Regions from separate parts of the Blautia sp. MSK.20.85 genome, predicted to be linked through region 2. Evidence: a T-box and tRNA genes for the amino acid it is inferred to sense, from the RefSeq annotation. Region 2 holds a T-box; the other holds one or more tRNA genes.
What was found. The T-box of region 2 lies ahead of thrS (threonine--tRNA ligase). A T-box ahead of a tRNA ligase gene usually reads a tRNA of that ligase, here a tRNA-Thr.

Region 1: it encodes a tRNA-Thr, which carries the amino acid that the T-box ahead of thrS (threonine--tRNA ligase) is inferred to sense. The anticodon was not compared.

What each region holds. Positions count from the first base shown of each region.
Region 1 covers NZ_JAAIUN010000009.1:36,466-43,789, reverse strand. The annotation lists gene ispF (2-C-methyl-D-erythritol 2,4-cyclodiphosphate synthase) at 1-289, shown strand, start outside; gene cysS (cysteine--tRNA ligase) at 291-1,700, shown strand; gene G5B12_RS07120 (Mini-ribonuclease 3) at 1,685-2,110, shown strand; gene rlmB (23S rRNA (guanosine(2251)-2'-O)-methyltransferase RlmB) at 2,121-2,846, shown strand; gene sigH (RNA polymerase sporulation sigma factor SigH) at 2,877-3,470, shown strand; gene G5B12_RS07105 (hypothetical protein) at 3,545-3,922, shown strand; tRNA gene G5B12_RS07100 (tRNA-Thr) at 4,086-4,158, shown strand; gene G5B12_RS07095 (glutamine--tRNA ligase/YqeY domain fusion protein) at 4,273-5,940, shown strand; gene G5B12_RS07090 (Maf family protein) at 6,104-6,709, shown strand; gene G5B12_RS07085 (HAD family hydrolase) at 6,718-7,324, shown strand, end outside.
Region 2 covers NZ_JAAIUN010000011.1:68,006-75,329, forward strand. The annotation lists gene G5B12_RS08360 (alpha-L-rhamnosidase-related protein) at 1-1,178, shown strand, start outside; gene G5B12_RS08365 (HPr family phosphocarrier protein) at 1,349-1,582, shown strand; gene G5B12_RS08370 (glycoside hydrolase family 3 protein) at 1,585-4,098, shown strand; gene G5B12_RS08375 (SEC-C metal-binding domain-containing protein) at 4,366-4,875, shown strand; gene G5B12_RS08380 (YdcF family protein) at 4,875-5,357, shown strand; T-box leader at 5,426-5,649, shown strand; gene thrS (threonine--tRNA ligase) at 5,786-7,324, shown strand, end outside.

The sequences.
Region 1 (7,324 bases), on a different contig from region 2:
TAAGGGAATTTCCAGTGTAAAACTTCTGGTACATGTTGCCGGACTTCTGAAAGAAAACGGCTATGCGGTGGGGAATATTGATGCTACGATCATTGCCCAGAAACCAAAGATGGCACCACATATTCCAGAGATGAGAGAAAACATTGCGAAAGCACTTGGAATTGAAATATCACAGCTGAATATCAAGGCAACTACAGAAGAGGGCCTTGGTTTTACAGGACAGGGAGAGGGAATTTCTTCTCAGGCGATCTGCTCCCTGTATAGAATCGGGAAATTGGAGGAAGAGTAACATGAAGATTTTTAACACACTCACAAGAAGAAAAGAGGAGTTCGTACCTCTGGAAGAGGGCAAGGTAAAAATGTATGTCTGCGGACCTACGGTTTACAATCTGATCCATATCGGAAATGCCCGCCCCATGATCATTTTTGATACGGTACGAAGATACATGGAATATAAAGGATACGAGGTTAACTATGTATCCAACTTCACAGATGTGGATGACAAAATTATCAAAAAAGCCATTGAAGAGGGTGTTTCCGCAGAGGAAATTTCCACCCGCTATATCAAAGAGTGCAAGAAAGATATGGCAGACATGAATGTAAAACCTGCCACAACCGCACCTCAGGCAACACAGGAGATCCAGGGCATGATCGACATGATCCAGACCCTTATTGACAAGGGATACGCGTATCCGGCAGCCGACGGAACCGTATATTTCCGTGTAAAGAAATTCAAAGAGTACGGCAAGCTTTCTCATAAGAATCTGGATGATCTCCAGTCCGGTTTCCGTTCTCTGAAGGTATCCGGTGAGGACCAGAAAGAAGATCCGCTGGACTTCGTACTCTGGAAACCGAAAAAAGAGGGCGAGCCGTCCTGGCCGTCACCGTGGTGTGACGGACGTCCTGGCTGGCATATCGAGTGCTCTGTCATGTCCAAAAAATATCTTGGAGAAGAGATTGATATCCATGCAGGCGGAGAGGATCTGATCTTCCCGCATCACGAGAATGAGATCGCACAGAGCGAGTGCTGCAATGGTAAGATTTTTGCAAGATACTGGATGCATAACGGTTTCCTCAACATCGACAACCGCAAGATGTCCAAATCTCTTGGAAACTTCCGTACTGTACGTCAGATCGGTGAGCAGTATGATCTTCAGGTCCTTCGTTTCTTTATGCTGAACGCGCATTACAGAAGCCCGCTGAATTTCAGTGCGGATCTGATGGAAGCAGCCAAGAATTCTCTGGAGCGTATCCTGGAAGCAGCAGGCAAGCTCAGCGACCGTAAGGACAATGCGGCAGTGGAGAATATCACAGAGGAAGAACTTGCACTTCTCAAAGAGGCAGAAGGCTTTGTTACCAAATTTGAAGCTGCCATGGATGATGATTTCAACACTGCAGATGCACTTGCTGCCATCTTTGAGCTTGTTAAATTTGCCAACACGAATGTAAACGAAAACAGCTCAAAAGAATTTGCGGCAGGTCTTTATGAGGAACTTTTCAAACTCAGTGATGTGCTGGGACTGAAGATCGAGAAGAAAGAGGAAATCCTTGATAAAGAGATCGAGGATCTGATCCAGGAGCGTCAGGCTGCAAGAAAGGCTAAAGATTTCAAGAGAGCAGATGAGATCCGTGACGAGCTTCTGAAAAAAGGTATCATTTTGAAAGATACAAGAGAAGGTGTGAAATGGCAGAGAGCTTAAGGGAGCTTAAAGAGCTGTTTGATCTGAAAGACGCAGATCTTCGGACCTATTCACCTCTGACACTGGCCTATATCGGGGATGGTGTTTATGAACTGGTGATCCGTACCATCCTTGTGAAAAAGGCAAACTGCCCGGTAAACCGTCTCCACAAAAAGGCCAGTAGCCTTGTAAAAGCGTCTGCGCAGTCTGGCATGATGGAAATTCTTGAACCGCTTCTGACAGAAGAGGAAAAAAGTGTATACCGGAGAGGAAGAAATGCCCATTCCGCTACCATGGCCAAACATGCGACTATGGCGGATTACCGGCGTGCTACAGGCTTTGAGGCACTGATGGGATATCTTTATCTGAAAGAGGATTTTTCAAGGATACTGGAACTGGTCCACGCAGGACTTGAGAAGGAGGAAATTTAAATTGACTGAAATGATAGAAGGAAGAAATGCAGTACTTGAGGCATTTCGTTCCGGCAAATGTGTTGATAAATTGTTTATTCTGGATGGCTGTCAGGACGGACCGGTTCGTACTATCGCAAGAGAAGCCAGAAAACATGATACCATCGTGAAATTTGTTCCGAAGGAACGTCTGGATTCCATGAGCGAGACCGGTGCCCACCAGGGTGTGATCGCGCAGGTTGCGGCTTACGACTATTCCACAGTGGAAGATATTCTGAAAAAAGCAGAAGAAAAAGGAGAGCCTCCTTTTATTATTCTTCTTGACAATATTGAAGATCCTCATAATCTGGGAGCGATCATCCGTACTGCCAATCTTGCCGGTGCCCATGGTGTGATTATTCCGAAACACAGAGCTGTAGGTCTGACAGCTACTGTCGCAAAGACTTCTGCCGGTGCCCTGAACTATACGCCGGTTGCCAAGGTTGCCAACCTTGGACAGACGATTGATGAGCTGAAAGAAAAAGGAATCTGGTTTGTGTGTGCGGATATGGACGGAGAAGTGATGTACCGCCAGAACCTGACAGGTCCCATTGGCCTTGTGATCGGAAACGAGGGAAATGGTGTCAGCCGTCTTGTAAAGGAAAAATGTGATTTTACTACCGCGATCCCGATGAATGGAGACATTGATTCCCTCAACGCTTCTGTAGCGGCAGGAGTGCTTGCATTTGAGATCGTGAGACAGAGAATGGCAAAATAACAGATACAGCTTAAGCTGTTCGGAGAAAAAATGTGCCGATATAATGAGACAGAGGACGAAGTTCTTATTCAGAGGCTTCGTGCCGGAGAATCCATGATTGCAGATTATCTGATGGAAAAGTACAAAGGTCTGGTCAGAAAAAAGGCAAGGGCCATGTTTCTTATTGGCGGGGATACCGACGATCTGATCCAGGAGGGTATGATCGGGCTGTTTAAAGCAGTCCGGGACTACCAGCCTGACAGGGAAACATCCTTTCAGTCCTTTGCGAATATGTGTATTGACAGACAGATCTACAGCGCGATCAAAAGTTCAAACCGTCAGAAACATCAGCCGCTGAATACGTATATATCCTTAAGTGACAGGGAAATGGAAGAAAATCTCAGAGATTCCTGTACGGAACATGATAATCCGGAAGCAATCCTGATTGACCGGGAAAATGTAACAGCGCTGAAAAAAGAAATGAAAAAGAGCTTAAGTTCTCTGGAAAATCAGGTGTTTCAGCTGTATATTGCGGGAAATAGCTATGTGGAGATCGCGGAAATTCTGGGTAAAACGCCGAAGGCTGTTGATAATGCCCTGCGAAGAATCCGCAAAAAAATGAAACGTTGTTTTGGAGAAAGTTAATTCCCCTCTTTTCTTTTGGATATAAAAGTATTAAAATGATGTTAAAAACAGCGGAACAAGAAAGGAGACCAATTATGGCAAAGATTAATAAATACTGGGGACTGGTTGCAGTAGGAGCTCTTACTGCGGCAGCAGCAGGAGCTATTGCAGCGATCATATCCAGAAAATCTGTATGTGAAGACGATTTTGAAGATGACTTTGACGATCTCGATGATCTTGAAGAGGATGAGAAGAAAGAAGAAAAAGAAGAGAAAGAAGTTTTCCAGGACTGGGACAAAACCGCATCTGAGACTGTAGAAGTTTCCAAAGAGACAGAAGAAGAGGATACAAAAGAAGCACCGGCTGAAGAAGAGACGGAAGCTGAAACAGAGACAGAGGAAGCTGCAGCTGATGAGGCGGAAGAAAAAACAGAAGAGGCAGAAGCTTCTGAGGATGCAAAATCAGAAGAGTAAAAAGAGAATCCTGTGCGCTGTGTCCGGGGACTGCAGTACACAGGATTTTTATGCGATAGTCATGAAAATACAAATTTTTAAAAAAATAAAAATAAAGTATTGACAATATGAAAGTCATCTGATAATATAAACAACTGTGAGCGGCACAAACGTCGCGAAACAAGCTGCTGTGGCTCAGTCGGTAGAGCGTCGCCTTGGTAAGGCGGAGGTCACGGGTTCGATTCCCGTCAGCAGCTTTTTTTGTGTCCAAAAACAGACAATTTTTTGTTTAAATACAGGTTTTGCGGGTTTCAAAAACTCCAAATATATGATAAGATAAAACATCAGGACGATATCTAGGAGGGAGAATCATGGACAACGAGACAGTTTCCAAAAACTTTATTGAGAATATTATAGACAAAGATCTTGAAGAAGGCGTTTATGACACTGTGCATACACGTTTTCCACCGGAACCGAATGGTTATCTTCATATCGGACATGCTAAGTCCATTCTTTTAAACTATGGGCTTGCAAAGAAATACAACGGAAAATTTAACCTTCGTTTCGATGATACAAACCCGACAAAGGAGAAATCCGAATTTGTAGAATCCATCAAGGCTGATGTAAAATGGCTTGGCGCAGACTGGGAAGACAGACTTTTCTTTGCTTCTGATTATTTTGACCAGATGTATGAGGCCGCTGTGAAGCTGATCAAAAAAGGCAAGGCATTTGTCTGCGACCTGACTGCAGACCAGATCCGTGAGTACAGAGGAACTCTTACAGAACCAGGTAAAGAGAGCCCATACAGAAACCGTACTGTAGAAGAGAACCTGCAGCTTTTTGAGGAGATGCGTGAGGGCAAATACGGAGACGGAGAAAAAGTTCTCCGTGCAAAGATCGATATGGCATCTCCGAATATGAACATGCGTGACCCGGTTATCTACCGTGTAGCACGTATGACACATCACAACACTGGAGACAAGTGGTGCATCTATCCGATGTATGACTTTGCTCATCCTATCGAGGATGCGATCGAAGGCGTGACTCATTCCATCTGTACTCTGGAATTTGAGGATCACAGACCGCTCTATGACTGGGTTGTAAAAGAACTGGAGTATCCGCATCCACCGAAACAGATCGAGTTTGCCAAACTGTACCTTACCAATGTTGTCACCGGTAAACGTTACATCAAGAAACTTGTTGAAGACGGAATCGTAGATGGCTGGGATGATCCGAGACTGGTATCAATCGCCGCACTTCGCCGCCGCGGATTTACACCGGAATCCATCCGTAAATTCGTAGAGCTCTGTGGCGTTTCCAAGGCCAACAGTTCTGTGGATTACGCAATGCTTGAGTACTGCATCCGCGAGGATCTGAAACTGAAACGTCCACGTATGATGGCGATCCTTGATCCGATCAAGCTTGTGATCGACAATTATCCGGAAGGACAGGTTGAGTACCTGGAAGCTCCGAACAACATGGAGAACGAGGAACTTGGAACCAGAAAGATTCCGTTCAGCGGAGAACTTTATATCGAACGTGATGATTTCATGGCAGAGCCTCCGAAGAAATACAAACGTCTTTATATCGGAAATGAAGTCCGTCTTATGAATGCATATTTTGTAACCTGCACAGGATATGAAGCAGATGATGACGGAACGATCCGTGTGGTTCACTGTACTTATGATCCGGAAACCAAAGGTGGAAATGCACCGGACGGACGTAAGGTAAAAGGAACCATCCACTGGGTGGAGGCATCCAATGCAGGTAAAGTTGAGGTAAGACTTTACGAGAACATCGTAGATGAAGAGAAGGGTGTTTACAATAAAGAAGACGGATCTCTCAATGTAAATCCAAACTCTCTCACCGTGACGAGCGCTTATGTTGAGCCGGAGCTTCTGAAAGCAAAAGGCTACGACAGTTATCAGTTTGTCCGCAACGGATTCTTCTGTGCAGACATCCATGACTCCAAAGAGGGCGCACCGGTATTTAACCGTATTGTGTCTCTTAAGAGTTCTTTTAAACTGCCGAAGGCATAAGATCAAAACAGCAAATTATATATAAAAGACAGTACGCCGGGATGTACAGAAATCCCGGCGTATTATATTTTATGATCCGGAAGGAATTCTCTTTTGACAATTCCGGTTGCACCTCCTTCCGTAAAAGGTTATACTGATAACACAGAAAGAGAGGAATACACACATGAGAAAGATTGTGCTTGCTTCTGCATCTCCCAGGAGACGGGAGCTTTTAAGCAAGGTGGGAATCACATTTGAGGTAAAACCTGCCAGTGGTGAAGAACGGATCACCAGCACAGAGCCCTCGAAGGTGGTTGAGGAACTTTCCTTCCAAAAGGCCATGTTTACCGCACATGCGCTGGAAAAAGAACAGGCGGATGATCTGGCGGACATTCTTATAATCGGAGCGGATACCATAGTCTCCTATGAAGGAAAGATCCTTGGTAAACCTTCAGACCCGGAGGCAGCAGTGAAGATGCTGAGTATGCTGCAGGGAAATACACACCAGGTATATACGGGTGTGACAGTTCTTGTAAGAGAAGAAGAAAACTGGAAAGTTCATACGTTTCATGAATGTACAGATGTAATTTTTTACCCGGTAACAAAGGAAGAGATCGCAGAATATGTAAACAGTAAAGATCCTATGGATAAGGCAGGAAGCTACGGAATCCAGGGTGCCTGGGGTGCTTATGTGAAAGGAATCCGCGGCGATTACAACAATGTAGTCGGACTGCCTGTGGCAAGGCTGATCTATGAGACAAAGAAACTTGGAATAAACCTGAGAGGATGAATGACAAAATGATAAAAGCTTGTATCTTTGACCTGGATGGAACGATTGCAGATACACTGGAGTCCATGGCATATGTGGCAAATGAGATCATGGAAAAGTTTTCCCTGAAACCGCAGCCGACAGATAATTTCCGTTATTACAGCGGTGAAGGCGCGGATATGCTGATCAAAAGATGTCTGATCGATGCCGGAGATCCGGATCTGGTCCATTATGAAGAAGTCCGGGAACTTTACCGTAAAAAATTTGATGAAGATCCCCTGTATAAAGTTGTACCATATAAGGATATGCCGGAAACCATTCAGAAACTAAAAGATGCGGGATTAAAAATGGCCGTATGTTCTAATAAACCGCATATTGCGGCACAGAAAGTCGTAAAAGCGATCTATGGAGATGTTTTTGACGAAGTAATGGGACAGCAGGAGGGAATCCGAAGGAAACCGGCACCGGATGGTCCGTTAAAGATCGCGGAAGAATTCGGAGTAAAACCGGAAGAATGCATGTATATCGGAGATACAAAAACGGATATGCAGACAGGTAAATCAGCCGGAATGTATACAGTAGGTGCACTCTGGGGCTTTCGTGACCGCAGGGAACTGGAAGAAAACGGCGCAGACA
Region 2 (7,324 bases):
AGTTTATCCATGTCGATGTCCTTCCGGCAGAGCTGAAGCTTCCAAGAAGATATGCATTCCGCTATATGGAGATCGAGGTGATAGATACATCACTGAAATGGCAGATGGTAGTGGAAGATGTATCCTGTGTCAGTGTTTCCGCTGTCAGTATGGAAGATGTAAAGCCGGTGGAAAGTGAGGATGAAATGATCCGAAAACTGGACCGTGTCAGCCTCCGTACCCTGCAAAACTGTATGCAGTCCGTATTCGAGGACGGACCAAAGAGAGACCGTCGTCTGTGGCTTGGCGACTTAAGGCTCCAGGCACTTGCGAACTATGAGACCTTCCACAACATGGATCTGGTAAAAAGATGTCTGTATCTGTTCGCTGGACAGACAAAGGATAATGGCCAGGTCAGCGCCTGCCTTTTCACAGAACCGAAATTTATCGTGGATGATACCTTCCTTCTGGATTATTCCATGTTCTTTGGAGCAACCCTCTGTGACTACTACGAAGCGTCCGGTGACAGGGAAACTTTAAAAGATTTAAGTGCCTGTGCATATCGTCAGATGGAAATTGCGAAAGAGCAGTTTGATGAAAAGGAACTTATGAAAAACGGAGATGGTTTCTGGGGCTTTATCGACTGGACGGATGGTCTGAACAAGCAGAGCGCAATGCAGGGTGTTTATATATACTGTGCAAAGAAGGTACAGAAGATCGCAGAAATCCTCGGAGACGCTGAAAAAGCCGAAGAGATGAAAAAAGAAGCTGCGGCGAAAACAGCAGCTGCGAAAAAATATCTTTTTGATAAAGAGAGCGGCCTTTTCATAAGCGGAGAGGAAAAACAGATCAATTATGCAAGTCAGGTATGGCTGATCCTGGCAGGCGCGGTAGACAGCGCAGAGGGAGCAGAAATCCTGGACCGTCTGGTGGAGTTAAAACCGGAAAAAGGAATGGTTTCTCCGTACATGAACCATCATTTTGTGGAAGCACTTCTGATGTGCGGAAAAAGAGACCAGGCAATGGAATATATGAAATATTACTGGGGCGGAATGTTAAGCCACGGTGCGGATACATTCTGGGAACTTTACAATCCGGAAAATCCGGCGGAATCTCCTTATGGAAGCAGCATTGTCAACAGCTACTGCCATGCATGGAGCTGCACCCCGACGTATCTTCTCAGGAAGTACTTTAACTAAATCAAGTAAGTCCCCTGCGAGGGGGACTTGCTTGTATCAGGAGGAGCGTAGCTCCTTCTGATAAACTGCGTAGCAGTTATTTGGTGTAGAGCTACGTAGCGAATGCGGATGCTTTTATCCGCTTGCCCAAAATATCCGCTTGAATTTAACTGGAAAAGGAGAGTCTGATTATGGTAAAATTAACAGTAAACATCGTATCCATGCAGGATGCAGATAAATTCAATAAACTTTGCAGCAAATTTGACTGCGACATGGATCTGCAGAGCGGTAAATATTATGTAGATGCAAAATCAATCATGGGAATCTTCAGCCTTGATCTTTCCAAGCCGCTAGTCCTGAATGCAGGTACAGATGACGAACAGAAAATAAAAGAAACATTTGCAGATTTTATCAGAGAGGAATAATCATGACACGTATTTTGAAAGAGAGAAAATTTTCCGGCACTACAGATCCCAAAGTGCAGCCATGGGAATTGGAACATCGTAAAGTGGCCCGCCGTGCAGCGGCAGAGGGAATCGTTTTACTAAAAAATGAAGATCATATCCTTCCGCTGAAAGCAGGAAGTAAAGTGGCACTTTATGGTGCCGGTGCAGGCAGGACCATCAAGGGAGGAACCGGCTCCGGAGATGTCAATGAGCGTGAACGCGTATCTGTTTTTCAGGGAATGAAAAATGCCGGATTCCAGGTGACAACAGAAGCGTGGATCGAAAGCTACGACCAGATCTATGAAAATGCACGTCAGGAGTGGAAGAGAAGTATCCTTTCAAAAACAGGAGAAGGTGCAGATACCATGGATTTCTTTACGGTATACAGCACCACTCCCTTTAAGATGCCGGCAGGAGATCCGATCCAGAAACCAGCCGAAGGAGAAGATACAGAAAACGCGATCTATGTTCTGAGCCGGATCGCAGGAGAAGGATCAGACCGTACTGCTGACAAAGGCGATTATGATCTCAGTGAAGAAGAGCATCAGATGCTGGCAGATATCTGTGCTTATTATAAGAATGTGGTTGTTGTGATCAATGCAGGTGCACAGGTGGATCTTTCCTTTATGGATGAGTTCCGCAATATCAGAGCCCTTCTGGTGATCGTACAGCCTGGAATGGAAGGCGGAAATGCCTTTGCGGATATCCTGTCCGGTAAGGTGAACCCATCCGGTAAACTGGCAGATACCTGGGCTTATAAATATGAGGATTATCCCAGCTCCGAGAAGTTTTCACATAATAACGGAAATGTGGAAACAGAGCTTTATGATGAGGGAATTTATGTGGGATACCGCTATTTTGATACTTTTGAAGTTCCGGTGCGCTATGGATTCGGTTACGGTCTTTCCTATACAGACTTTGAGATCACCGGATGTGCTCTGAAAGCGGTATCAGCAGAAAAGATCCGTGTTACGGCAACGGTCAGAAATACGGGAAATGTTTCCGGTAAAGAAGTCGTACAGGTTTACGCATCCCTGCCGGGCGGCATCCTCGAAAAAGAAGCACACCGTCTTGCAGCCTATGCAAAGACAAACGAGCTGAAACCGGGAGAAGCACAGGAAGTTACCATGGAAGTAAAGATGGATGGGCTGACTTCTTATGATGAGAAGAGAGCTGCATGGATCCTTGAGAGTGGTTTTTATGGCATATGGGTCGGAAACAGTCTTGCATCAGCAAAACTCTGCGGAGGCATAAAACTGGATCAGGAAGTGATCCGAAGACAGGTCAGAAATCTTTTCCCGCTGAAACAGGAACTGGAAGAAATTTCTCAGGAAGCATCCAAAACAGCAAAACGTGCGGCGGCAGCAGCGCAGCAGGCGAAAGAGGAGGAACTGACTGTTCTTAACATTCGTGGAGCAGACATTGCTACCGAGACTGTGGAATATAAGAAGAATGCAGACCTCTATGAAAAAGAAGCAATGGATTTTGTAAATACCTTGTCAGAAGAAGATCTGATCGATCTGGCAGCAGGAGATCCGGGCAAAGCACAGGGTGGCAATCTTGGCGCAGCAGGAATTTCCGTTCCAGGTTCTGCAGGTGAAACCCATCGCTGTGCAGTAGACAAAGGTCTTGCAAGCATCGTTCTGGCAGACGGACCGGCAGGACTTCGCCTGATGAAGTATTATCATGTAAATGACGGAAGCATTGTTTCCATGCCATTTGAGTTCAGTCTGGAAGGTGGATTGTTCTATGACGATTCCAGAGAACTTCCGGGAGAAAGATATTATCAGTACTGTACTGCGATCCCGGTAGGAACACTGCTTGCGCAGACCTGGAACCGGGAGCTGATCCGTGAAGTGGGAGCCATGATCGGAACAGAGATGGAACATTTCGGAGTAACACTCTGGTTGGCACCGGGAATGAATATCCACAGAAATCCTCTCTGCGGAAGAAACTTCGAATACTATTCCGAAGACCCGTATGTATCCGGAACCATTGCGGCAACTATGACAGAAGGTGTTCAGTCCAATTATGGATGTGGAACGACCATCAAACATTTTGCCTGCAACAATCAGGAAGACAATCGTATGGGATCAGACAGTGTTGTGTCTGAGCGTGCACTTCGCGAAGTTTATCTCAAAGGATTTGAAATTGCGGTAAAAGAAGCACAGCCAATGTCCATCATGACCAGTTACAATCTGATCAATGGTATTCATGCGGCAAACAATTATGATCTCTGTACAGAGTCCGCCAGAAACGAATGGGGATTTAAAGGAGCGATCATGACAGACTGGACGACTACAGAACAGGGAGACAGCTGTACAGCATCCGGCTGCATGAGAGCGGGAAATGACCTGGTAATGCCGGGATGTTTCGGAGATCATGACAATCTCAGAAAAGAACTGAAAGAGGGAACACTTAAGATCGAGGACCTGCGCGCATGCATTGCACGTCTGGTAAGTGTGATCTGGAAGTCCAATCAGTACCTTCAGTAAAATAAACAGGATATGATATAAGACACATAGGAAAAGGACAGTGAATGGGAAAAGTTGCTGTCCTTTTTCGTGATTTTCCAAAAAAATATTCTGCACAGTACAGTGACGGCTGCAGGTGAGAAAGTATCTTTTTTATGTGGATTTTTGTGGATATGAGATAGATGTATTTGCTTTCTTCGCCAAAAGATGATATAATAAACAAAAATTGCGAAGCGGAATGAAACGTCCGCTTTATTCATCTAAAATTTTGGAAAAGAGGATCAGACAATGAGCGATATGACAATTCTTGAGCAGTGGCGTTCCGTTGCTTATAATCAGAATGCAGATAAGAATAAGCTTCAGCGCTTCTGGGCAACTTATTTTAACATTGAGAAGAACATTTACGAGCAGCTTCTGGAGAACCCGGATGAGGTTGTTTCCGGAACTGTTAAAGAGCTTGCTGAGAAATACGGTCAGGATGTTATGACTATGGTTGGTTTCCTTGACGGAATCAACGACAGCCTGAAGGTTCCGAACCCGATCGAGACTATGGATGAGAACACCAAGGTTAACCTTGCATTTGATAAAGAAGCTCTCTATAAGAACATGGTAGACGCCAAGGCTGACTGGCTTTACAACCTTCCTCAGTGGGACAAGATCTTCACAGAAGAGAAGAAGAAAGCTCTCTACATGGAGCAGAAGAAATCCGGCACAGTTGTGAAACCACACAAAGTCGGAAGAAACGATCCGTGCCCATGCGGAAGCGGCAAGAAATACAAATACTGCTGCGGAAGATAATGAGCGTAAAGAAGAATCTGGATTACATTATCGTGTTAGGTGCCCACGTGGACGGAACACGGATGACACTTGCCCTTCTGGAACGAGCCAGAAGGGCTCTTCTTTATCTTAAGGAGAATCCCGGGACAAGGGCAGTTCTCTCCGGTGGAAAAGGTGACGGAGAAAACATTTCCGAGGCAGAGGCCATGTACCGTTATCTCATCGGACATGGGATAGAGGGGAACAGACTGATCCTGGAAGAAGAGTCCACCAGCACGAAGGAGAATCTGGAATTCAGCCGCAGGAAGATCGGAACCACAGATTGTTCCATAGGCGTGGTGACCAACAATTTTCATGTATGGAGAGGAGCAGCTATTGCAAGGAAATGCGGCTTCCGGGAAGTTGTTATGGTACCTTCCAGATATCGAAGCTGGCGTCTTCTGGTCTACATTCCAAGAGAAATTCTGGCAATCATCAAGGATAAAATGATGGGAAATCTGTGAAAATTTTTTTTAAACATGCGTTGACAAATAAAAATACTGCGCTTATAATGAACCACAGAAAAAGAAATAAAAACACGTTGACGAGACGAGTAAACTGTGAAATGTTACAGAGAGAGATGTGAAGTGCTGGAAACATCTTATCGGGAAACAGTTGAAAACTACCTCCGAGTGGCCCCAATCCGGTCCGGTGATTCCGTTATCATCATAATTGAGAGGCTTTGTATTTGACAGGTATCTGTTTATATGGAGCAAGCAGGGTGGAACCGCGAGAATGAATAAACTCGTCCCTTACAGTGCGTGATGTACTGTAAGGGATTTTTTTATTCCGGAGAAAATTACTCCACAGTATTTTCCGGGAAAAGATCTCCGGTACAGGAAAATGCACTGTGTATCATAGAAACTCGTTGAAAACGAAAGGAGAAACAATCATGATTATTACATTAAAAGACGGCTCAAAAAAAGAATACTCAGAAGCAAGATCAGTGATCGATATCGCATATGACATCAGCGAAGGCCTTGCACGTGCTGCATGTGCAGGAGAAGTAAACGGAGAGGTTGTAGATCTTCGTACAGTCCTTGAGGATGACTGTGAGCTTAACATCCTTACAGCAAGAGATGAGAAGGGCCTTGCAGTTCTCCGTCATACAGCATCTCATGTAATGGCACAGGCTGTACAGAATCTGTATCCGGAGGCAAAGGTTGCCATCGGACCATCCATTGATACAGGATTCTACTATGATTTCGACCACGAGCCATTTTCCCGTGAGGATCTTGATGCCATCGAAAAAGAGATGAAGAAGATCATCAAAAAAGGCGCAAAGATTGAGCGTTTCACAAAATCCCGTGAGGATGCCATCGCATACTTCAAAGAGAAAAATGAGCCATATAAGGTAGAGCTGATCGAGGATCTTCCGGAGGGAGAGGAGATTTCCTTCTATTCCCAGGGAGACTGGACAGACCTCTGTGCAGGACCACACCTGATGAGCGTAAAAGGAGTCAAAGCATTCAAGCTTCTTTCTTCTTCCAGCGCATACTGGAGAGGAAGCGAGAAAAACGCAATGCTCACACGTATCTACGGAACTGCATATGCAACAAAGGATGAGCTGAAAGAGCATCTGGAGCAGATGGAAGAGGCTAAGAGACGCGATCATAACAAACTTGGCCGTGAGATGAAGATCTTCACAACAGTAGACGTAATCGGACAGGGACTTCCGCTTATCATGCCAAACGGTGTGATCATGATGCAGGAGCTTCAGCGCTGGATCGAGGATGAGGAGACAAAACGTGGCTATGTAAGAACAAAAACTCCTCTGATGGCAAAGAGTGATCTCTACAAGATCTCCGGACACTGGGATCATTACAAAGACGGCATGTTCGTACTTGGGGACGAGGAAAAGGACAAAGAGGTTTACGCACTTCGTCCGATGACATGCCCGTTCCAGTACTATGTATACAAAGCAGAGCAGCACAGCTACCGTGATCTGCCGATCCGTCTGGGCGAGACATCCACACTGTTCCGTAACGAGGATTCCGGTGAGATGCATGGCCTGACACGAGTTCGTCAGTTTACGATTTCCGAGGGACATCTGATTGTAAGACCGGACCAGATGGTAAAAGAGTTCAAAGACTGTATCGCACTTGCACAGTACTGCCTGCAGGTACTTGGTGTTGAGGAAGATGTAACCTATCACCTTTCCAAATGGGACCCGACAAACAAAGAGAAATATATCGGTGAGCCGGAAGTATGGGAGGAGACAGAGGGTCATATCCGCCAGATGCTGAACGAGCTGAACATTCCGTTCACAGAGGATGTAGGAGAGGCTGCTTTCTACGGACCGAAGGTTGATATCAATGCCAAGAACGTATACGGAAAAGAAGACACCATGATCACAATCCAGTGGGATGCACTTCTTGCAGAACAGTTTGATATGTACTATATTGATGAGAACGGCGACAAACAGCGTCCG